Regions from separate parts of the Pseudomonas sp. GW821-FHT02B10 genome, predicted to be linked through region 1. Evidence: predicted binding sites of a transcription regulator. Region 1 holds the regulator's gene; each other region holds the start of a gene.
What was found. Region 1 encodes FliA, which starts transcription of late flagellar genes. Its sites were predicted from a motif close to CTAAAGTTTNNNNNNNNNNNGCCGNTAA; they were not measured.
Positions count from the first base shown of each region.

Region 2: the regulator FliA is predicted to act here: its motif matches at 4,131-4,158, upstream of flgM (flagellar biosynthesis anti-sigma factor FlgM).
Region 3: the regulator FliA is predicted to act here: its motif matches at 2,805-2,832, upstream of AC07VU_RS19620 (methyl-accepting chemotaxis protein).
Region 4: the regulator FliA is predicted to act here: its motif matches at 1,978-2,005, upstream of AC07VU_RS09135 (methyl-accepting chemotaxis protein).

Region 1 covers NZ_JBWKVU010000011.1:144,999-150,952, reverse strand. Annotated here, with positions in the region: gene AC07VU_RS22415 (protein-glutamate methylesterase/protein-glutamine glutaminase) at 1-152, opposite strand, end outside; gene AC07VU_RS22410 (chemotaxis protein CheA) at 202-2,493, opposite strand; gene AC07VU_RS22405 (protein phosphatase CheZ) at 2,506-3,294, opposite strand; gene AC07VU_RS22400 (chemotaxis response regulator CheY) at 3,324-3,695, opposite strand; gene fliA (RNA polymerase sigma factor FliA) at 3,856-4,596, opposite strand; gene fleN (flagellar synthesis regulator FleN) at 4,593-5,423, opposite strand; gene flhF (flagellar biosynthesis GTPase FlhF) at 5,542-5,954, opposite strand, start outside.
Region 2 covers NZ_JBWKVU010000005.1:76,998-82,951, reverse strand. Annotated here, with positions in the region: gene AC07VU_RS13090 (glutamine synthetase family protein) at 1-902, shown strand, start outside; gene AC07VU_RS13085 (MFS transporter) at 973-2,355, shown strand; gene AC07VU_RS13080 (flagellar brake protein) at 2,413-3,159, opposite strand; gene AC07VU_RS13075 (flagella synthesis protein FlgN) at 3,255-3,722, opposite strand; gene flgM (flagellar biosynthesis anti-sigma factor FlgM) at 3,773-4,093, opposite strand; gene flgA (flagellar basal body P-ring formation chaperone FlgA) at 4,244-5,005, opposite strand; gene AC07VU_RS13060 (chemotaxis protein CheV) at 5,080-5,954, shown strand, end outside.
Region 3 covers NZ_JBWKVU010000009.1:100,135-106,088, reverse strand. Annotated here, with positions in the region: gene AC07VU_RS19645 (FMN-dependent NADH-azoreductase) at 1-11, opposite strand, end outside; gene AC07VU_RS19640 (LysR substrate-binding domain-containing protein) at 141-1,049, shown strand; gene AC07VU_RS19635 (MmcQ/YjbR family DNA-binding protein) at 1,076-1,420, shown strand; gene AC07VU_RS19630 (DUF1294 domain-containing protein) at 1,417-1,842, opposite strand; gene AC07VU_RS19625 (undecaprenyl-diphosphate phosphatase) at 1,842-2,672, opposite strand; gene AC07VU_RS19620 (methyl-accepting chemotaxis protein) at 2,958-4,592, shown strand; gene pnuC (nicotinamide riboside transporter PnuC) at 4,700-5,266, shown strand; gene AC07VU_RS19610 (AAA family ATPase) at 5,263-5,787, shown strand.
Region 4 covers NZ_JBWKVU010000003.1:376,053-382,006, reverse strand. Annotated here, with positions in the region: gene AC07VU_RS09135 (methyl-accepting chemotaxis protein) at 36-1,928, opposite strand; gene AC07VU_RS09130 (hypothetical protein) at 2,212-2,466, shown strand; gene AC07VU_RS09125 (lipocalin family protein) at 2,503-3,072, shown strand; gene AC07VU_RS09120 (formimidoylglutamate deiminase) at 3,116-4,480, opposite strand; gene hutC (histidine utilization transcriptional repressor HutC) at 4,669-5,337, shown strand; gene AC07VU_RS09110 (HutD/Ves family protein) at 5,347-5,919, shown strand.

The sequences.
Region 1 (5,954 bases):
ACGTCCGGCTTGAGCGCCAGCGCCTGATCGATCGCCTCTTTGCCGTTGGTCGCGGTACCGACGACCTGGATATTGATATCCGCTGAAAGAATTTCCGAGACGCGGCGGCGGAAAAAACCCGAATCATCCACCACCAGGACCTTGACTGCCATAAACACTCCGTTAGGCGGGGCAAGGCAAATGGCCCCGCCCCTCCGGTATTCAAATACGCCGTGCGGCGTAACGCTTGAGCATGCTCGGAACATCGAGAATCAGGGCGATGCGGCCGTCACCGGTAATGGTGGCGCCCGACATGCCTGGAGTCCCCTGGAGCATCTTGCCCAATGGCTTGATGACGACTTCTTCCTGGCCAACCAGTTGATCGACGACGAAGCCGATCCGCTGGGTGCCGACCGAAAGGATCACCACATGGCCTTCGCGCTGCTCTTCGTGAGCGGCGGAACTGACCAGCCAGCGCTTGAGGTAGAACAGTGGCAGCGCCTTGTCGCGGACGATCACCACCTCCTGGCCGTCGACCACGTTGGTGCGCGACAGGTCCAGGTGGAAGATTTCGTTGACGTTGACCAGCGGGAAGGCGAACGCCTGGTTGCCCAGCATCACCATCAGGGTCGGCATGATCGCCAGGGTCAGCGGCACCTTGATGACGATCTTCGAACCCTGGCCCTTGGTCGAGTAGATGTTGATCGAACCGTTGAGCTGGGAAATCTTGGTCTTCACCACGTCCATGCCCACGCCGCGGCCGGACACGTCGGAGATCTCGGTCTTGGTCGAGAAGCCCGGGGCGAAGATCAGGTTGTAGCACTCGGTGTCGCTCAGGCGATCGGCGGCATCCTTGTCCATCACCCCCCGCTTGACCGCAATGGCGCGCAGGACGTTCGGGTCCATGCCTTTGCCGTCGTCGGAGATCGACAGCAGGATATGGTCGCCTTCCTGCTCGGCCGCCAGCACCACCTTGCCGCCACGGGACTTGCCCGCTTCCTCGCGCTCTTCCGGCGACTCGATACCGTGGTCGACGGCGTTGCGCACCAAGTGCACCAGCGGGTCGGCCAGGGCCTCGACGAGGTTCTTGTCGAGGTCGGTCTCTTCGCCGACCAGCTCCAGGTTGATCTCTTTCTTGAGCTGGCGGGCCAGGTCGCGAACCAGGCGCGGGAAGCGCCCGAAGACCTTCTTGATCGGCTGCATCCGGGTCTTCATCACCGCGGTCTGCAAGTCGGCCGTGACCACGTCGAGGTTCGACACGGCCTTGGACATGGCTTCGTCGCCGCTGTTAAGCCCCAGGCGCACCAGGCGGTTACGCACCAGCACCAGCTCGCCGACCATGTTCATGATTTCGTCCAGCCGCGCGGTATCGACCCGCACGGTGGTTTCAGCTTCGCTGACCGGCTTTTCCGCCGGAGCGGCAGCCGGAGCACGAGCAGGCGCCGGAGCAGCGGCTGGAGCCGGTTTTGGCGTTTCGGCCTTGGCTTCGGGCTTCTTCACCGCTGGCTTGGCGACGGCGGCAGGCGCCGGAGCCGTGGCGGCCGTTGCGCTACCCACGGTCGCCGCGGCTGCGGGCACTTCAGAGAACTTGCCCTTGCCATGCAGCTCGTCGAGCAGGGATTCGAATTCCTGGTCGGTGATCAGGTCGCTACCGGCGGCGGCCGCGCTTGGCGTAGCCGGCGGTACCGCCGCTGCCACCGCGGAGTCCAGCGCATCGACCGCAAAGTTGCCTTTGCCATGCAGCTGATCCAGCAGGGCTTCGAATTCGTCATCGGTGATTTCGTCGCTGGCCGCGGCTTTTTCCGCAGCCGGCGCCGTGGCCGAAGGGGCCACCGCATCCGGTGCGAACTGGCCCTTGCCGTGCAATTGATCGAGCAACGACTCGAACTCGGCATCGGTGATTTCGTCGCTGGCCGCTTCACTGCCGGCGGCGGGTGCCGCGGGAGCAACAGCAGCCGGGGCTTCGGCCTCGGCCTTGGCGGCATTGAGCGAATCGAGCAGCTGCTCGAACTCGCTGTCGGTGATATCGCCGGACTCGCTTTCGGTCGACTCGGCGACCGGCTCGGCAACGGCTTCAACAACTGTCTCAACGTCGGCCACCGGCGCGGCGACCTCCTCGGCCCCCGCAGGCTCGGCCAGACGGGCCAGGGCAGCCAGCAGCTCCGGAGTGGCGGCGGTGATCTCGGTACGCTCGCGCACCTGGCCGAACATGCCGTTCACTGCGTCCAGCGCTTCGAGCACTACGTCCATCAGTTCCGCGTCGACGCGACGCTCACCCTTGCGCAGGATGTCGAACACGTTCTCGGCGATGTGGCAGCACTCCACCAGCTCGTTGAGCTGGAGGAAGCCGGCGCCCCCTTTTACAGTGTGAAAACCGCGAAAAATTGCGTTGAGCAGATCCGCATCGTCCGGCCGGCTTTCCAGCTCGACCAGTTGTTCGGACAGTTGCTCTAGAATCTCGCCGGCCTCAACCAGAAAATCCTGAAGGATTTCTTCATCGGCGCCGAAGCTCATGTATGGGTGCTCCTAGAATCCAAGGCTGGAAAGCAAATCGTCGACATCGTCCTGACCGGATACAACGTCTTCACGTTTATCGGCATGAATCTGCGGACCTTCACCCTTGGCCAGATGTTTTTGCGGATCTTTTTCAGCGAGGATCGATTCACGGTCATGTTCGATGCCGGCAAAACGATCGACCTGGCTGGCCATCAGGACCAGTTTGAGCAGGTTGCTCTCGACTTCGGTGACCAACTGGGTCACGCGCTTGATCACCTGACCGGTCAAGTCCTGGTAATCCTGCGCCAGCAGAATGTCGTTGAGGTTGCTCGATACCGCACGCGTGTCTTGCTCGCTGCGGGTCAGGAAACCGTCCACCCGGCGGGCCAGGTCGCGGAATTCCTCGGCGCCCAGTTCGCGGCGCATGAAACGCCCCCAATCGGCGCTCAGGGCCTGGGCTTCGCTACTCAGGCCATTGACCAGCGGGGTGGCGCTCTCGACCAGATCCATGGTGCGGTTGGCCGCGGCCTCGGTCAGCCTGACCACATAGGACAGGCGCTCGGTGGCATCCGTGATCTGTGAAACTTCCTCGGCTTGCGGCATATGCGGGTCAATCTGGAAATTGACGATGGCGCTATGCAGCTCGCGGGTGAGCTTGCCGACCTCCTGGTACAGGCCGCGGTCACGGGTCTGGTTGAGCTCATGGATCAGTTGCACGGCTTCGCCGAACTTGCCTTTTTCAAGGCTGTCGACCAGTTCGAGTGCGTGTTTTTTCAGGGTCGATTCGAAATCGCCCAATGAAGATTCGTTGTGCTCCATAGCTCCCCCGTGGCGGAATGATTCCACTCTCAACCGATGCGTTCGAAGATCTTCTCGATCTTCTCTTTCAACGCCTGGGCCGTGAAGGGCTTGACCACATAACCGTTTACGCCGGCCTGGGCAGCTTCGATGATCTGTTCGCGCTTGGCTTCAGCGGTCACCATGAGTACCGGCAGGTGCTTGAGTTTTTCATCGGCGCGCACATGGCGCAGCAGATCGATACCGGTCATGCCGGGCATGTTCCAGTCCGTTACCAGAAAGTCGATGCTCCCACTGTTGAGGACCGGAATGGCAGTGGTGCCATCGTCAGCCTCGACCGTGTTGGTGAACCCCAGGTCACGCAACAGGTTTTTTATGATCCGCCGCATCGTTGAGAAGTCATCAACGATGAGGATTTTCATGTTCTTGTCCAATTCGACCTCCAAGCAGTCTTAAACGCGTCCAGCACCTGAACGCGCCATTCAATCAATCAGGCAGAGCACTCAACGACTGCATGGAATACACACCGCAAGTCCGGCCACGTCGTGCCAGTCTCGTCCGCAGTGTCCCCCACACTGCCTGTCAGCGCGCTCGCCACTCTCCCAAACGCCCCCGCAAACGGGCCGCGCACTGGCTGTGTAACTGGCTGACCCGCGATTCGCTGACCCCCAGGACCTCACCGATTTCCTTGAGGTTCAGCTCTTCGTCGTAGTACAGCGCCAAGACCAGTCGCTCACGCTCCGGCAAATTGGCAATCGCGTCCGCCAGCGCGGCCTGGAAACGTTCGTCCTCCAGGTCGCGCGACGGCTCGAGATGAGCACTCGCGCCATCCTCATGCAGCCCTTCATGCTCGCCGTCCTGCAACAGGTCGTCGAAGCTGAACAGGCGACTGCCCAAGGTGTCGTTCAAAATCCCGTAATAATCGTCGAGACTCAATTGAAGTTCGGCCGCAACTTCATGATCTTTAGCGTCACGACCGGTTTTAGCTTCAATTGCGCGAATGGCATCGCTCACCATCCGGGTATTGCGATGTACCGAACGCGGCGCCCAGTCACCTTTACGGACCTCATCGAGCATCGCACCGCGGATACGGATACCCGCGTAGGTCTCGAAACTCGCGCCCTTGCTCGCGTCGTACTTGGTCGACACTTCGAGCAGACCGATCATCCCGGCCTGGATCAGGTCTTCGACCTGGACACTGGCCGGCAGGCGCGCCAGCAAGTGATAGGCAATACGCTTGACCAGCGGTGCATAGCGCTCGATCAATTCGTACTGGCTGTCACGTGCCGACTTTTTGTAAAGGTTGTAGCCGCTGGCGCTCATAGCACCGGTCCCGCTGTCTGATGCACGAGCCGCTCGACGAAAAATTCCAGATGTCCACGTGGGTTGGCCGGCAACGGCCAGGTATCGACCTTCTGCGCGATGGCCTTGAATGCCAGCGCGCATTTCGAACGCGGAAACGCCTCATAGACCGCACGCTGCTTTTGCACGGCCTTGCGCACGCATTCGTCGTAAGGCACGGCGCCGACATATTGTAGGGCCACGTCCAGGAAGCGATCCGTGACCTTGGTCAACTTGGCGAACAGGTTGCGCCCTTCCTGCGGGCTCTGCGCCATGTTGGCGAGCACGCGGAAGCGGTTCATGCCGTAGTCGCGGTTGAGCAGCTTGATCAGCGCGTAGGCGTCGGTGATCGAGGTCGGCTCGTCGCAGACCACCAGCAATACTTCCTGGGCCGCGCGGACGAAGCTGACCACCGAGTCGCCGATGCCGGCGGCGGTGTCGATCACCAGCACATCGAGGTTGTCGCCGATGTCGCTGAAGGCCTGGATCAGGCCGGCATGCTGCGCCGGGCTCAGATGAACCATGCTCTGGGTGCCGGACGCCGCCGGCACGATACGGATTCCACCCGGCCCCTGCAGCAGCACATCGCGCAGCTCGCAGCGGCCTTCGATCACGTCGGCGAGGGTCCGTTTGGGGGTCAGCCCCAATAGCACGTCGACGTTGGCCAGGCCCAGGTCGGCGTCCAGCAGCATGACGCGCCGGCCGAGCTCCGCTAGGGCCAGGGACAAGTTCACTGACACGTTAGTCTTGCCGACGCCACCTTTGCCGCCGGTCACCGCGATCACCTGTACGGGATGCATGCTGCCCATGTTCGTTCTTTACCTTGTCTTACTTAGACGGGGCCACATAACTGGCTGCGCGTTCACCAACGGAACAATGCCTGGCAGACCATCGATGTAGGTACATTGCAATCTTTTCATGATTCCCTCAGCCAACCCGCTTGGTCGGGTTGTGGTAGAGGTCAGCGAACATGTCAGCCATGGCTTCTTCGCTGGGTTCTTCCTGCATCTGCACGCTCACCGCACGACTGACCAGCTGGTGACGACGCGGCAAGTGCAGATCGTCCGGAATCCGCGGGCCATCGGTCAGATAGGCAACAGGGAGTTCATGACTGATCGCCAGGCTCAACACCTCACCAAGGCTGGCGGTTTCATCCAGTTTAGTCAGGATGCAGCCGGCCAGCCCGCAACGCTTGTAGCTGTGGTATGCGGCGGTTAGAACCTGTTTCTGGCTGGTGGTTGCCAAGACCAGATAATTTTTTGCCCGGATGCCACGTCCGGCCAGGCTTTCCAGCTGCATGCGCAGGGCCGGGTCGCTGGCTTGCAGGCCGGCGGTGTCGA
Region 2 (5,954 bases), on a different contig from region 1:
CCCAACCCTTCCAGCCGCCCCTTGGCCTGGACGGTCGTCGCGAAGATGGGCATTCGGCGTTCAGCGTCAGTTCCAACAACGGGTTGCGGCCGTTTTTCAGTGAGGTCTATGCCTGCATGGCGGCATTGGGCTTGCCGCGCGATACCTTCATGCATGAAATGGGCGTCAGTCAGTTCGAGATCAATCTGCTGCACGGTGATCCGCTGTTGCTGGCCGATCAGACATTCCTGTTCAAGCACCTGCTCAAGGAAGTGGCGCTCAAGCATGGCCTGACCGTGGTGTGCATGGCCAAGCCGCTGGCGCACACGCCGGGCAGTTCGATGCATATTCACCAGAGCCTGGTGGAGTCGGCCAGCGGCCGTAACGTGTTCAGTGATGAGGCCGGAGAGCCGACCGCGATGTTCCGCCACTTCATTGGCGGGCTGCAGGCGGGGATGGCGGATTTCACTGCGCTGTTCGCTCCGAACGTCAATTCCTACCAGCGCCTGTGTCATCCTTACGCCTCACCGAACAACGCCTGCTGGTCCCATGACAATCGGGCGGCAGGCCTGCGCATTCCGGCCAGTTCGCCGGTGGCGCGGCGGGTCGAGAATCGCTTGCCGGGCGCCGATGCCAACCCGTATCTGGCGATCGCCGCGAGCCTGGCGGCAGGTTTGCACGGTATCGAAAACGAGCTGGAACCGACGCCGGCGATTCAGGGTGAGTTTGCCGTGCCGGACAGTTTATCTCTGCCTTGTACCTTGCATGCCGCTCTTGAGCGTCTGAAACGTAGCCAGTTGGCCAAGGAATTGTTCGGCAATGAGTTCGTCGAAGGTTATGTCGCTTCGAAGACCATGGAGTTGACCAGTTTCTTTGATGAAATAACTCCCTGGGAGCGGCGCGTCTTAGCGGCCCAGGCTTAACCGAACCGTCGCAGTCGGGCTATCGTCCAGATGGCCCGACACTCAATTCAAGGAGCCGCTCGGAACGCCGATGCGCCAAATCTGGAAATCCTTTCGAGCGCTTTATTTCGCCTCGCTGATGATGTTGATCGGCTCGGGCTTACTCAGTACCTACCTGGCGTTGCGCCTGGCCGCCGATCATGTCGACGGGTTATGGGTGGGGGCCTTGATGGCGGCCAACTATTTCGGCCTGGTGCTGGGCGGGAAAATCGGCCACCGCCTGATTGCCCGGGTCGGCCATATCCGTGCCTACGCCACCTGTGCCGGGATCGTCGGTGCGGCGGTGCTGGGGCATGGCCTGGTGGACTGGTTGCCGGCCTGGCTGGTGCTGCGGATGATCGTCGGCCTGGGCATGATGTGCCAGTACATGGTCATCGAAAGCTGGCTCAACGAGCAGGCTGATGCCAAGCAGCGCGGGCTGGTGTTCAGCGGCTACATGATCGCCTCGTATCTGGGGCTGGTCCTGGGGCAGTTGATTCTGGTCATGCATCCGGCCCTCGGGCTTGAGTTGCTGATGCTGGTGGCCCTGTGTTTTGCCCTGTGCCTGGTACCGGTGGCCATGACCCGGCGTATTCACCCGGCGCCTTTGCATCCGGCGCCCATGGAACCGCGCTTCTTTATCAAGCGCGTTCCGCAGTCGCTGAGCACGGTGCTCGGGTCGGGGCTGATTGTCGGTTCGTTCTATGGCCTGGCACCGCTGTATGCCTCCCAGCAGGGCTTGAGTACCGAGCAGGTCGGCCTGTTCATGGGGAGCTGCATTTTTGCCGGGCTGGTGGTGCAGTGGCCATTGGGATGGCTGTCCGACCGTTATGACCGGGCCCTGCTGATTCGCTGCTTTGCCTGCTTCCTGGCAGTCGTGGCCTTGCCGTTGGCGATTCTGCCCCAGGTACCACTGGAGGTGCTGTTCGCCCTGGGGTTCCTTTGTTCGCTGGTGCAGTTCTGCCTGTACCCGCTGGCGGTGGCGTTCTCCAACGACCATGTCGAAGGCGATCGGCGGGTCTCGCTGACCGCGATGCTGCTGGTGACCTATGGCGTCGGGGCCAGTGTGGGGCCTTTGGTGGCGGGGGTGCTGATGAAGTTGTTCGGCAGCCAGATGCTCTATGCGTTCTTCAGTTTCTTTGCCCTGGTACTGGTCTGGCGCATCCGGCCGAAAGCCGTGACCAACCTGCATCAGGTCGATGATGCGCCGCTGCATCACGTGGCGATGCCGGACAGCATGTCCAGTTCGCCATTGGTGGCCGCGCTCGATCCGCGGGTCGATGAGCAAGTGGTGCAAGATCAGATGCAACAGACCAGCGCACCGGAAGCCGAGCCTCCGGTCGAGACGCCGGCCACGGATGAGGTTGAGGCTGAGGAGCCGGTAGTGAAGCCGGATGAACCAGGGCCGGACCAGTTCAGTGGGGCCAGGCCCTAGAAACGCAAAACGGGCAGCCCCGCAAGGGACTGCCCGTTTTTTATCGACGCTCGAATCTCAGAGGTCGTCTTTGTCGAAGCGCCGGGCTTCGCGTTGCAGCTGATAGACAAAGCGCTCGACCTGGCGTTGAACCAGGCCGCTCATGTTATGAAAGCGCACACCGGCGAAAGTCGTGTCGATCTTCTCTTCGTGGTGCAGGTAACGCAGTTCCACTGGCGCAGTCATGCTGCCGAAGGGCAGGGCGGCGATAAAACGCTCGTAGACCTGGCCCAGTTGCAGGCGGCTGGAGATGTCGCCCTCGAAGCGCAGCTTGCAGCCGGTGGCGGAGATATCCAGCAGCTTGCCGGCGATCGGCGCCTTGAGTTTTTCGCCGCCCAGTTCGATGTTGACCAGCTGGGCCAGCTTCAGGGCTGCGCGAAAGGCATTGCGGCGCTGGTGATAGACCACTTCGTCTGGCAGGGTGCCGCGGTAGCATCGCCCACCATTGGATTCGTCGATAGTCGGGATGCCATTGCTTTCCCAGGCGATGCGCACGCCTTCGTGAAAGCCTTCGACGCGAAACGGTTCGCCGGCGAGCATGAAGCGTTCGCCATCGCGGGGGATCATTTCGTCCAGGGCAATCATGTTGCTGTCACGATCGATCTCGACCAGATAGCTTTGAAAGCGCTGGCTGCGTTCATGGAAAGTGATGATCAGCGGGTCATGGCTGTCTTGCAGCAAGCGCAGCGTGGAGTTGATTTCCAAGGGGGTGGTCAGCACCTTGGGTGGCTGCGGCGCATCTTCTGCGTTTACGGCATTGAACACGGTTCATCAATCTCCAGACAAAATACGACTACACGCAAGAGCCAGCATTTTGCCAGCATGTTCCGCGACTTGATAGGGCGCGCTCATCTCTGGGGTCAAGCCTGGCTAAGCGGGCGAGGCTTGGCAAGCTTGGCGGTTGAGCCACGGGCATCATAGAGGGCTGGAGGCTCGCCACCGGTGAGGATTTTCAATTGATTGGCGGTGGTGGCCTGTTGAACCTGGATCGAGCGACCATTGAGTTCGTTCGCCGCCTGGCAATCGGCAAGCATTTGGGTCAGCACGTCACTCTGGGCCAGTAACTGGTCGCCGATCGAGGAGTGGCTGGCCAACTGTTCCAGGCCGGCGCGGCTGGCAGGAAGGTTCAGGCTGGCGAGGAGTTCGCTGCGTTTGCGGCCATGCTGCTCGAGCAAAATGATCAGGGCTTGCTTCTGCGCGAGAATCTCTTCCAGCAGCGGCATGTCGCGACCGTGCAGGGCTAGGGATTCGGTGCGCAGCAATTCCAGCAATTGTTGAGCTGGAGCAAAGTCGTCGGTGATCAGTTGCAGCAAATTAGTGTCGTGCATGTATGGCCTTGGGTTTTAAGCGTCCAAAAAACTGGCGCAGGCCTTATTGGCTAGCGCTGGGCTTCGAAATTAAGCAGTTTGCTGGCTACACGGTTGCTGTCGACTTTATAGCTGCCATCGGCAATCGCTTGCTTCAGCTCGGCCACGCGGGCGTTGTCGACGGCAGGCTGGTCGCGCAGCTTGTCAGTGATCTTCTGCAACTGTTGAGCCTCATTACTGAGGTGTACCGACTCCCCGCTGGTGCTGGCCTGTTCGGCCGGAGTGTTCAGCGGCGCGGATTTGTCGGCGTCGCCGGTTTCCTTGCTGGCGCTGGTGCGCGTGCTGCCGGTGAGTGAGGGAGAGCTGTTTAAACGGCTGAAATCGATGACCATGGTAAAAAAACCTCTGGGTATTTGGACGCTTGACTTGTTTTCGGCAATACGCCGGAAAACTTTAGGCTCAAATATCGATAAGCCCGCACGCGCCGCTGTTGCCCTGCATGGGCCACAGTTTAGGGGGCAACAGTGCACAGCGCCAGTCGTCTACATGGCGACTTCCACCTGTCCCGGCGCGGTGATCCGCGCTTTGATGACCCGTTGTGAATTGAGGTTCTTGACCCGTATCTGCTCGCTCATGCCGCCATTGGACAAGGCTTCGCCGGGCATTTTCACGTTCAGCGTGCCGCTACGGGCAGAGATCACCACCTGATCGCCCTTGCGTACCACTTCCGCCTGTTCCAGGTGAACCAGGGTGACGAGCTGGTCGGCGACCATTGGTCGGACAAGCTTCTGCCCAATGGCCTGGTCCACTGAAGTCAGATAGCCCTGGTTGATCTGGCCGATATCGCGCTCGCGCAGCATCACGTCTTCGGGGCTGATGATGCCGGCGCGCTTGAGTGGCCGGGTGGTGGTCACCACCTCGCGGAACAGCTTGACCTGGGCGGGCACGAATACGGTCCAGGGCGAGGCGCCGTCGCAACGGACGCGAACGGTCACGCGTCCCAGCGGTTGCGCCGGGCTTTCCAGGGTCGCTGTCAATTCCTTGTCGCAGTGCGGCATGCGCAGCCGCGGGTCGAGTTGATTGACCTGGATCTCGTAGCGCCCAGGCGTTTGACTGGTGGCTAAATAGTCTTCTACGGTGAATTCAAGAAACCCCTGAGTGACGCCGATAAGTAGATCAGGCAGGGTTACCGAGTCAGCAACGGCAGGATGGCCAGGGTTAAAAAAAAACAAAGCCGACAGTCCGTACAGCAATCTGCGGTAGTTTGATGTCAGGCGTCGGGAAAATGTCGTTTTGGCGTTCATAACAGTTAAAAAGCAAGCGCCGTGCCGTTTAGCGATGAGCGCGCGTCGGAACTTAAGCTTTGGGGAGTCTGGGCATGGCTGGTGTAATGGATTCGGTGAACCAGCGCACGCAACTGGTAGGGCAGAATCGCCTTGAGCTGTTGCTGTTCCGTCTCGACGGGCAGCAGCTCTATGGGATCAACGTGTTCAAGGTTCGGGAGGTGCTGCAATGCCCCAAACTGACGTTGATGCCCAAGTCCAGTCCTGTGGTGTGCGGTGTCGCGAATATTCGAGGGGCGACCATTCCGATCCTGGACCTGGCGATGGCCACCGGTTCAGGCGGGTTGCAGGATCTGAGCAACCCCTTTGTCATCATCACTGAGTACAACACCAAGACCCAGGGGTTTCTGGTGCGGTCGGTCGAGCGCATCGTCAACATGAACTGGGAGGAGATCCATCCGCCACCCAAGGGGACGGGGCGCGATCACTACCTGACGGCAGTGACGCGGGTCGACAATCAGTTGGTGGAAATCATCGACGTCGAGAAGGTGCTGGCCGAGGTCGCGCCGACGCCCGAGACCATTTCGGTCGGTGTGGTGGATGTCGAGACTCAGCACAAGGCTGTTTCACTGCGGGTACTGACGGTCGATGACTCGTCGGTGGCGCGCAAGCAGGTCACGCGTTGCCTGCAGACCGTGGGGGTCGAGGTGGTGGCCTTGAACGACGGCCGACAGGCGCTGGATTACCTGCGCAAGCTGGTCGACGAGGGCAAGAAACCTGAAGAAGAGTTTCTGATGATGATCTCCGACATCGAGATGCCGGAGATGGACGGCTACACCCTCACGGCCGAAATACGCAACGATCCACGCATGCAAAAGCTGCACATCATCCTGCATACTTCGTTGTCAGGTGTATTCAATCAGGCGATGGTGAAGAAGGTCGGTGCCGATGACTTCCTTGCCAAGTTTCG
Region 3 (5,954 bases), on a different contig from region 1:
AACAGTTTCATCTGGGATTCTCCAAGTGAGGATCGCCACCGGGCGATCAATTGAGGACAATCCTACAGGTGAAACCAATAGCTGATTAGTCGGCATAAATGCGATAGTTTGTCCCATCAGCAGGACAGTAGAGTCAGGATATGCAAGACCTCAACGATCTTTATTACTTTGCCAAGGTGGTGGAAGCCGGTGGTTTCGCCGCCGCCGGGCGTTTACTGGGGGTGCCCAAATCCCGTTTGTCGCGGCGTATCGCCGAACTGGAAGAACGCCTGCACACCCGATTGCTGCAACGCACCACCCGCCAATTGAAGCTGACCGCGGTCGGCGAACGTTATCTGCGTCACTGCCAGGCCATGCTGCTGGAAGCGGAAATGGCCGACGAGGCCGTGGCCAGCATGTCCAGCGAACCTCGCGGGCGCCTGCGGGTGTCCTGCCCGGTGGGCCTGGCCCATCATATGTTGCCGACCGTCATCAGCTCGTTCCTCGAGCAATATCCCCAGGTCCAGCTGGACATGCAGCTGCTCAACCGCCGGGTCGACGTGGTCGCCGAAGGCATCGACGTGGCGCTGCGGGTTCGCGAACATGGCGACGAAGATCCCTTGCTGGTGACCCGGCGCCTGCGCCAGGCGCAGACTGTGATGGTCGCCAGTCCGGGGTTCGCCCGGGAATGGCCGATCCACAGTCCCGAAGACCTGCACAAGGTGCCGGTGCTGGGAGCCCTGGAGGCCGACCGCATGGTGCATTTGCGCCTGCTTGATGCCCAGGGCGAGAAATGCGACCTGGTCCTGGAGGCGCGCCTGGGCATCGACGATTTTCTGGTGCGCCGTTCCTGCGCCCTCGCCGGCCTTGGCTGTACCATCCTGCCGATGATGTATTGCGAAGAAGAACTGCAGACCGGGCAGCTGGTGCAACTGCTGCCCGAGTGGTCGCTGCCTGGCGGTTGGCTGCAGGCGGTCTACCCTCACCGGCGCGGTGTATTGCCAGCGGTAAGGGCCTGGATCGAGCATGTCAGCGAAGCCTTCAAAGGCTGCGGGGACCGCACACTGTGACAGCGCGACAAAAGGAAGAAAAAACCATGACTGAAGCGGATGTGGCGCAATTCTGCCTGGACTTGCCGGGCGCGCGCGAAGACTACAAATGGGGCGGCGTGCGGGTGTTTTCCGTGGCCGGCAACAAGATGTTCGCCCTGCAGAACCTGCGGGGCGAGTCACTGGCGTTCAAGGTGGACAAGGAGCTGTTCCTCGGCCATGTCGACCGTCCCGGCATCGGGCCGGCGCCGTACCTGGCCCGGGCGCACTGGATCATCATGCAGACGCCCTACCCGCTGGGCACCGGCGAACTGCGGGACTTGCTGCAGCGTTCGCACCAGTTGGTGGTGAGCAAGCTGCCCAAGCGGGTACAGGTAGGCCTGTTGCTTTAGAACAGCGAGAACAGGCTGCCTTCGAGAAACAGCCGGTCGATCCAGAACACCTGGTGCAGCAGCACGATCAGCCAGAACACCAGTTGATAGGACAGCTTGCGGGTCTTGTGGCGAAACGCCTGTTGCGCCAGCAAGGCGCCTGGCCAGCCACCGGCCAGCTCCACGGCGTGCAAGACGTTTTCCGGGGTCCGCCAGCTGTCGCTACGGGCCTTGCGCTTGTCGCTCCAATAGAGGAAGAACGTCAGCACGCTGACCGCACCGTAGGCCACCAGCGGTACCCAGGAAATCCCCTTCACACCCAACAGCAGCGAGCCGCACAGCGGTAAGGCGCAGAGCAGCAGGAAAACCACCGCCTTGAGCCTTGGCTGCTGGATCCGTGCCCCGGCGACGCTACCGGGGCGGTTCTGATTGCGTGCATCCATCAGGAATGGACCGCGGTCCAGTCGACCCAGCCGAACTGCCAGGTGGCGAGGATCACCAGGCCGAAGGCAATGCGGTACCAGGCAAAGGCCGCGTAGCTGTGGTTGGCGATGAACTTGAGCAGGCCCCTGACCGCGATCATCGCGAAGATGAACGAGGTGATGAAGCCGATGGCGAACACCGGCAGGTCGTCCGGCTGGAACAGATTGCGGTACTTGTAGCCCGAGTAGACCGCGGCACCGACCATGGTCGGCATCGCCAGGAAGAACGAGAACTCGGTGGCGGTCTTGCGCGACAGGCCGAACAACAGGCCGCCGATGATGGTGGAGCCTGAGCGCGAGGTGCCTGGAATCATCGCCAGGCACTGGGCGAAACCGACCTTCAAGGCATCTTTCCAACTGATCTCGTCCACCGTGTTGGCATGTATTTCATGCTGCCGGCGTTCGGCCCAGAGCATGACCACGCCCCCCACCACCAGCGCCGTGGCGACGGTGATCGGATTGAACAGGTATTCATGGATCAGGTCGGCGAAAATCACCCCCAGCACCACGGCGGGCAGGAAGGCGATCAGCAGGTTGATGGTGAAACGCTGGGCGTTGCGCTGGGTCGGCAGGCCGGTGACCACGTCGAGGATCTTGCGGCGAAACTCCCAGACCACCGCGAGAATGGCCCCCAACTGAATAATGATGTTGAACGCCATGGCGCGCTCGCCACCGAAGTTGAGCAAGTCGGCAACGATAATCTGGTGGCCCGTGCTGCTGATGGGCAGAAACTCCGTCAGCCCTTCCACAATCCCTAAAATCAATGCCTGTGCGGCAGTCCAAAGCTCCATCAATCCCCCGAAGGTCATGCCGTGGCATGCCTTTTTAATTTTTTTTCAATGTTCACTGACGCGTGCGTCGCGGATTCGCAGCCGCAATAGGATCATCATCGCCCCTGAAAATTCCGTGAAAAATCAGCCGGATTCAGGTTTTTCGCGATGAGGCCGAAATCCTAGCAGACATACTCGATAAACGCTGTCGCGTTGCGAGAATCCGATGGACCGGACTGCAAGGAGCGCATGACGGATGTACGGGGTGTTTCTATTACAAGAACAACAATCGGGAGTGACAGATTCATGAACAGCTTACGCAGAATGTCGATCAGCCGCCGGCTGTGGCTCATCCTGATTGTCGCGGTATTGATGCTGATGACCCTGGGCATGTTGATGCTCAAACAGATCCACGACGACCTGTACCAGGCCAAGGCGCAGAAAACCCAGCATGTGGTGCAGACCGCCAACGGTGTGCTGGCCTATTTCCAGGGCCTGGAAAGCGCCGGCAGCCTCGATCGCGCGACGGCGCAGAAGCAGGCGCTGAGCGCCATACGCAACCTGCGCTATGACCAGAGCGACTACTTCTGGATCAACGACCTGACCCCGGTCATGGTCATGCATCCGACCAACCCCAAGCTCGACGGCCAGAACCTCGCGGCCATTCGCGACTCGGACGGCTTTGCCGTGTTCAACGAAATGGTGGCCATCGCCAAGGCCAAGGGCGCCGGCATGGTCAACTATCGCTGGCCGAAACCGGGCGCCAGCGAGCCGGTGCAGAAGACCTCCTATGTCCAGCTGTTCCAGCCCTGGGGCTGGATCATCGGTTCGGGGGTGTACATCGATGACGTGCAGGCCGAGTTCCGCAGCCAGGTGGTGAAGGCCTCGGTCGTCGGTATCGCCATTGCCCTGCTCATGGCCTTGCTGGTGTTGCTGATCGCCCGCAGCATCGTCCGCCCGCTGCAGGAAACCGTGCACGCCATGGCCAATATCGCCAGCGGCGAAAGCGACCTGACCCGTACCCTCGACACCCACGGCCAGGACGAAGTCACCGAACTGGCCCGGCACTTCAACGGTTTCACCGCCAAGCTGCGTCTCGTCGTCAGCCAGTTGCAGGTGTCGGCCGCAGCCCTGGCGCAGTCCTCCACCGACCTGGGCAGCAATGCCAGCCAGGCCCAGGAACGCAGCCAGCAGCAGTCGCAGCAGATGGAGCTGGTGGCCACCGCCATCAACGAAGTGACCTACGGCGTACAGGACGTGGCGAAGAACGCCGAACACGCCGCCAGCGAGATGCGCGACGCCGAAGCCCAGGCCCAGCAGGGCCAGGTCAATATCGACGGCAGCCTGCAACAGATCGACCGGCTCTCGGGCACCATCGACCAGGCCGTGGAAGTGATTCGCACCCTGGCCCAGGAAAGCACCCAGATCGGCAGCGTGCTGGAGGTGATCCACTCGATCGCCGAGCAGACCAACCTGCTGGCGCTCAACGCGGCGATCGAAGCCGCCCGCGCCGGCGAACAGGGCCGTGGGTTCGCCGTGGTGGCCGATGAGGTGCGCCTGCTGGCCCAGCGGACGCAGAAGTCCACCGCCGAGATCCAGTCGATGATCGAGCGCCTGCAAGGGCACTCGGAAGCTGCGGTGAAAGTCATCGGCGACAGCAACCGGGCTTCGCAACAGACCATCGAGCAGGCCGGGCTGGCCGGTGAAAGCCTGAACGCCATCGGCCAGGCCCTGCGCAACCTCAACGGGCTGAACGCCTCGATTGCCAGCGCCACGTTGCAACAGGCCCATGTGGTCGAAGACATCAACCAGAACGTGACCCAGGCCGCCGGCCTGTCCCACAGCACCGCCCTGGCGGCCGAGCAGTCCAGTGCCGCCAGCCTGCACCTCAAGGAACTGAGCGAGCAGCTCAACGGCCTGTTGCGCCAGTTCCGGGTCTGAAGCTGGTTGTGGCGGGGTTCGCCCCGCCACGGTTGCCGGCCTTCACTAACATGCAAGGCCGCTTCTGGTTACAATCCGCACCCTCCTCCGCTTCCAGGTAGTTTTTCATGTCCGGGCTTGAACTGTTCGCCGCCGCACTCGGCGTGATCGCCGTCTGGCTGACAGTCAGGCAGAACCCCTGGTGCTGGCCGATCGGCCTGGTCATGGTGCTGCTGTACAGCTGGATCTTCTTCGAAGTGAAACTGTATTCGGACATGCTGCTGCAAGTGGTCTACGCCGCCCTGCAACTCTATGGCTGGTGGCAGTGGACCCGCGGTGGCGCCAGCCATCAGGGCCGTCCGGTCAGCCTGCTGGCGCCCCGCTCGATGCTGCTGGGCCTGAGCCTCGGGGCCATCGGCAGCCTGCTGCTGGGGGCCGCCATGGCCCATTGGACCGATGCCGCGCAACCCTGGCTGGACGCCGCGCTGACCGGCTTCAGCCTGGTGGCGCAATGGTGGATGGCGCAGAAGCGCGTGCAATGCTGGCCGCTGTGGATTGCCGTCGACGTGATTTTTGTCGGCCTGTTCATCTACAAGGACCTGTACCTGACGGCGGCCCTGTACGGACTGTTCACCCTGCTGGCCGTGCAGGGCTGGCGTGCCTGGCGGGCCGACCCGGCGTTGCGCCCGGCATGAAGGTCCTGGTACTGACCGGCCCCGAGTCCAGCGGCAAAAGCTGGCTCAGCGGCCACTTGCAGGCGCGCTTCGGTGGCATCCAGGTGGGCGAGTACGTCCGCCATTTCATCGAGCAGCAGCGACGCGATACCTGCCTGGCGGATATCCCGGAGATCGCCCGCGGCCAGTTGGCCTGGGAGGACCAGGCCCGGGCACAACAGCCGCCGCTGCTGATTCTCGACACGCACCTGCTGAGCAATATGCTCTGGAGCCAGACCCTGTTCGGCACCTGCCCGGACTGGCTGGAGCCCGAGCTGCTGGCTCGCGGCTACGATCTGCACCTGCTACTCTCCCCCGAAGATGTCGGCTGGAGCAACGACGGCCAGCGCTGCCAACCCCAACTGAGCGAGCGCCTGGCCTTCTTCAAGGCCACCGGTGATTGGCTGGTGCAACACCAGCAGCCCTTCGAAGTGATTCGCGGCGACTGGGAAGCCCGTCGACAACGGGCATTCGAGCGGGTCGAGCGTTTACTTCAGGGTTAGCCGAATCCTTTTCCTGTCCGCTTTTTCTTTCCTCTGCTGGCGAGAAAAACGTCCATCCCTGAAACACCCGCCGCTGCGCAGAACGGCCAAATCAAAGGGCTTCTCATTGCCCTTCTGCCATCTGTTAAAACGCTGATACAACCCGCCGCGAGCCCCCCGATCCAGAG
Region 4 (5,954 bases), on a different contig from region 1:
TGCGCCGCGCCAGACGAGTTGAGTGTTGCTGATCGTTAAATCCGGAAACTGCCCACCAACTGCTGCAACCGCGCCGCTTGCTGCTCCAGGTCGGCGCAGGCGCGCAGGGTCGCCTGCAGGTTTTCCACGCCTTCCTGGTTGAGGGTGTTGATCTCGGTGATGTCGACGTTGATCGACTCCACCACGGCGGTCTGCTCCTCGGTGGCGGTGGCCACGGACTGGTTCATGCCGTCGATCTCGCCGATGCGCTGGGTCACGCTGCCCAGGCGCTGGCCGGCCTGGTTGGCGATGCCGACGCTGCTTGCGCTCTCGCGCTGGCTTTCGGTCATGGTGTCCACCGCCTGGCGGGCGCCGACCTGCAGTTCCTCGATCATCTTCTGCACTTGCTGCGCCGAGTCCTGGGTGCGGTGGGCGAGGTTGCGCACCTCATCGGCGACCACCGCGAAACCACGGCCGGCCTCCCCGGCGCGGGCGGCTTCGATGGCGGCGTTGAGGGCCAGCAGGTTGGTCTGCTGGGAGATGCTGGTGATGACTTCGAGGATCTGCCCGATGTTCACCGTGTTGCTGTTCAGGGTTTCGATATGGCCGCAGGAGTCGCTGATCTTCGCCGACAGCTGCTGCATGGCGGCGATGGTCTGGTCGACCACGGCCTGGCCTTCGCCAGCCAGGTTGCGCGCATCGCTGGAGTGCTGCGACGCCAGGGCGGCGTTCTGGGCGATTTCCTGGGCGGCGGCGCCGAGCTGGTTGATGGCCGCGGCGACGCTGCTGGTGCGCGAGGCCTGCTGGCCGGAGTTGAACATCGACGAGTTCGAGGCGCTGACCACCCGCAGGGCGACTTCGTTGACCTGGCCGGTGGCCGAGGCGACTTCGCGGATCGAACCGTGAACCCGCTCGACGAAACGGTTGAACGACACGCCCAGGGTGCCGAACTCGTCGTGGCCATGGATGGTCAGGCGCTTGGTCAGGTCGCCCTCACCCTCGGCGATGTCGTGCATGGCGCGGCCCATCAGGTGCAGCGGCTGCATCAGCACGCGGATCAGCATGCCCAGCAGGCTGATGATGATCACTACGGCAATCAGCATGGCGATGATCGCTGAGGTGCGGAACTCGCTGAGCATCGAGAACGCGGTGTCCTTGTCCAGCACCAGCGCCACGTACCAGTCCGCCGCCGGCACGCCGTTGACGCGGGTGAAGGAGATGAGCTGGGTCTTGCCGTCCAGCTCGACTTCCTTCAGGCCCGGGCCGACCTGCGGGGCGCCATTGGGGTAGGCGTCGCTGAGGTTCTTGAGCACCAGCTTGCTGTCCGGGTGGATCAGGATCTTGCCGCCGGCGCTGACGATGAACGCCTGGCCATGGCCGCCGAAATTCAGCGAGTTGATGATGGCGCTGACGTTGGACAGGTCGATATCGGCTCCGGCGACGCCGATGAAGCTGCCCTGGTGCTGCACCGGGGTGGCGACGGTGATCACCAGCTTGCCGGAAGAGGCGGCGATGTAGGGTTCGGTGACGATGGTCTGCTGGGCCGAGTTGGCCGCCTTGTACCAGCCGCGGGCACGTGGGTCGTAGTCGGGCGCGCGGTTGCCCGCCGGGACCGAGAACATCGCGCCGTCCTGGCCGCCGAAGTAGCTGAGCTGGAAGTTGCTGGCATAGGCGGGGAGGCCGACGCTGCGTTTCAGGCCGTCGGCGCCGCTGCCGTCCACGGCGATCTGCTGGGCCAGGGTGTGCAGCAACTGGATGCGACTTTCCAGCCAGGTCTGGATGTTGCTGCTGGTCAGGCTGCCGAGTTCCTGCATGGAGGACTCGTTGCTGCTGCGCAGGGCCTCGCGCTGTCGATAGTCGTTGAACAGGATAAAACAGGCGAACGCAACGGCGACCACAAGAGCGGCGGCAAGCAGGATCTTATGGCTGAATTTCATGTTTCTGGTCATTAGGTGAACTACCGCGAAAGGGTGGTCAGCGAGGGGGCGTCAATTTGCCATAACGGCAGCTTTTGCGCTGCTTTTATGTCGACTGGCCATCATGAAAAATGAGGCACGCCGACGTCTGCCCGACGAAATGCGTTTTGCCCCCGCAAAGTGGTTGATTCCGGAGGAAATGCTGGGCGCTGCGTCACAATAAATAGGCGTCTGGCTGGGGAACCAGATGGGGCTTTTCTCTTCTAAGCTTCTGGTTGGCAGCATGCCATCCCCCCGTTCGCCCAGGAGTTTCACCATGTCCCTGCGTTCTCTCGCTCTGTTGTCGTTCTGCGTGCTGTTGGCTGCATGCGGCAAGATCAATCAGGAAAACTATTCCAAGCTGTCGGCCGGCATGCCCAAGGCCGAAGTTGAAAAACTGCTGGGCAAACCAACCGATTGTTCCGGCGCGCTGGGCATGTCCAGCTGCACCTGGGGTGACAAGAACAGCTTTATCAGCGTGCAGTACGCCGGTGACAAAGTGCTGATGTTTTCCGGGCAAGGCCTGAAGTAAAAAAAACCGGGGCCACGTGCCCACGGGAGAAAAATAATGATGCGTTTGCTAGTCACTCTTCTGGCCGGCCTGTTGTTGGCCGGCTGCGCCACTTCCCGGGACGATTCACTGGCGCCCAAGACCGCTAATCACGTCGATCTCAAGCGTTACCAAGGGACCTGGTACGAGCTGGCGCGTTTGCCGATGTATTTCCAACGTAACTGCGCGCAATCCGAAGCCCGCTACACCTTGCTGCCCGAAGGCAATATGGCGGTGCTCAACCGCTGCCTGACCGCCAACTGGCAATGGGAAGAGGTGCGGGGCACGGCAACGCCGCAGGCGCCGGACAAAACCGACAAGCTGTGGGTCGAGTTCGATACCTGGTTTTCCCGGTTGATCCCGGGCCTGGCCAAGGGCGACTACTGGGTGCTGTATGTGAGCGACGACTACAAGACAGCCATTGTCGGCAACCCGGATCGTCGATACCTGTGGCTGTTGTCGCGCCGGCCGAATGTCAGCGAGGCGGTTCGCGAGGACCTGCTGAGCAGGGCGCGCCAGCAGGGTTATGACACCACCCGTCTGATCTGGCGAGTGTCGGACAAGGCGATGGCCAAGACCTCGAAGTGAATCCATGCGGGAGCCAGCGTGCTGGCTCCCGCGGTGACGGGCTTCAGCCGAGCAGGTCGCGCAGCACCTGGGTAAAGGCCCGATTACTTTCTTCTTCGCCTGCGTGACGTCCGTCGCGCACGACCCACTGACCGTTGACCAGCACATCGCGCACCTGGCGATCGCCGCCGGCGAACAGCCAGCGGTTGAGAATGCCGTCGCCCTCGGCGGTGGCCAGGTAAGGATCGCTGCCGTCAAGCACCAGCCAGTCGGCACGCTTGCCCACTTCCAGGGCGCCGATCGGCTGCCCCAGGGCCTGGGCGCCGCCGTCCAGCGCGGCGTCGTACAGGGTCCGGCCAACCATCGGCTGGTCGTTGCGATACAGGCGGTTGCGGCGTTGATCGCGCAGGCGCTGGCCGTATTCCGCCCAGCGCAATTCTTCCACCACGCTCAGCGACACATGGCTGTCGGAACCGATACCCATGCGGCCGCCCTGGGCGAGAAAATCCACCGCCGGGAAAATCCCGTCGCCGAGGTTGGCTTCGGTGGTCAGGCACAGGCCGGCAATCGCTCGGCTCTGCGCCATGAGGCTGACTTCTTCGGCATTCGCGTGGGTGGCATGGACCAGGCACCAGCGCTGATCGACCGCGGTGTTTTCATACAGCCATTGCAGCGGCCGGCGCCCGCTCCAGGTCAGGCAGTCGTTGACTTCCTTCTGCTGTTCGGCAATGTGGATATGCACCGGGCACTGCTTGTCGCTGGCGGCCAGCACTTCGCTGATCTGCTGCGGGGTGACCGCGCGCAACGAGTGGAAGCACAGCCCCAGCTGCTGGGCCGGTTGCCGGGCCAGCAGCGGTTGCAGGCGGCTTTGCAGCTTGAGGTAGTTTTCCGTGCTGTTGATGAAGCGGCGCTGGCCTTCGTTGGGCGCCTGGCCGCCGAAACCGGAGTGGCTGTACAGCACTGGCAGCAGGGTCAGGCCGATGCCGGCGGCGCTGGCGGCCTGGCTGATGCGCAGGGACAGCTCGGCCGGGTCGGCGTAGGGCTGGCCGTTGGTGTCGTGATGCACATAGTGGAATTCGGCGACCGAGGTGTAACCGGCCTTGAGCATTTCGATGTACAGCTGACGGGCGATGATGCCCAGCTGGTCCGGGCTGATCTTGCCCACCAGGCGATACATCAGGTCGCGCCAGGTCCAGAAGCTGTCGTTGGGGTTGCCGGCCACTTCCGCCAGCCCGGCCATCGCCCGCTGGAACGCATGGGAGTGCAGGTTGGGCATGCCCGGCAGCAGCGGGCCTTGTAGCCGCTCGGCGCCTTCTGCGCTGGCATCGGCCTGGATGTGGGTCAACAGGCCGTCGGCGCTGACCTCAAGACGTACGTTGTTGGCCCATCCGTTAGGCAGCAGTGCGCGTTCGGCAAAGAAGGCGGACATGGTTCAAGCACCCCGTCGTGTGTTATTTGTATATACATATACAGACGTTTGCCTGCTCGGTAAACTCCGGCAAGCTAGCCTCTTTCTTCAGCCAACAAGGATTTCCCGTGCCGACTCCGCCCGCCAACTCCCCGCTGGCCGCCCATCTGGGCGATAGTCCGGCGCCCCTGTACGCCCGCGTCAAGCAGATGATCACCCAGCAGATCGAGAGTGGAAACTGGCCGCCGCATTACCGCGTGCCCTCGGAAAGCGAGCTGGTCAGCCAGCTGGGTTTCAGCCGCATGACCATCAACCGCGCCCTGCGCGAGATGACCGCCGAAGGCCTGCTGGTGCGCATGCAGGGCGTGGGGACTTTCGTCGCCGAACCGAAAAGCCAGTCGGCGCTGTTCGAGGTGCACAACATTGCCGACGAGATCGCCTCGCGCGGTCATCGCCATACCTGCAAGGTCATCACCCTGGGTGAAGAGGCGGCCGGTTCCGAGCGCGCCGTGGCCCTGGAAATGCGCGAAGGGCAGAGGGTCTTCCACTCGCTGATCGTGCACTTCGAGAACGATATCCCGGTGCAGATCGAGGACCGTTTCGTCAACGCGCTGGTGGCGCCGGATTACCTCAAACAGGATTTCACCCTGCAGACCCCCTACGCCTACCTGAACCAGGTCGCGCCGCTGACCGAGGGCGAGCACGTGGTCGAGGCGATTCTGGCCGAGCCGGAAGAATGCAAGTTGCTGCAGATCGAGCGCGGCGAGCCGTGCCTGCTGATTCGCCGCCGGACCTGGTCCGGCCGCCAGCCGGTGACCGCCGCGCGCCTGATCCACCCGGGTTCTCGTCACAGCCTGGAAGGGCGGTTTCATAAGTAAGGGGCATCAATGACTCAGTTGAACGTTTTGCGCGCGGCCAACTACCCGCGCATGCCATGGAAGAACGGTGGCGGCAGTACCGAAGAGATCACCCGGGACGCCGGCGTCGGCCTGGAAGGTTTCGGCTGGCGGCTGTCGATCGCCGATATCGGCGAGTCCGGTGGCTTCTCCAGCTTCGCCGGCTACCAGCGGGTCATTACCGTGCTGCAAGGCGCGGGCATGACCCTGACGGTGGACGGCGAGGACACCCGCGCACTGTTACCGCTGGACCCCTTTGCCTTCAGTGGCGCCAGCCAGGTCGCGTGCACCCTGATCGACGGGCCGATTCGCGACTTCAACCTGATCTACGCGCCGGACCGCTACAGCGCTCGCCTGCAATGGCTGCAGGGTGGCCAGCGCTTCTTCACCCAGGCCGGCACGGTGCTGGTATTCAGCGTGGCCGAGGAAATGCGCGCCGACCTGGGTGGCGGTGTCGCCGCCTTGCTGGAGCGCCATGACTGCCTGCAACTGCTCGGTAACCCCGGCCTGCGGGAAGTCAGCGTCAGTGGCGCTTGCTGCGTGATCGAGCTGACAGCCATCTGACCTGTAGCCGCTGCCGCAGGCTGCGATGAGGCTCG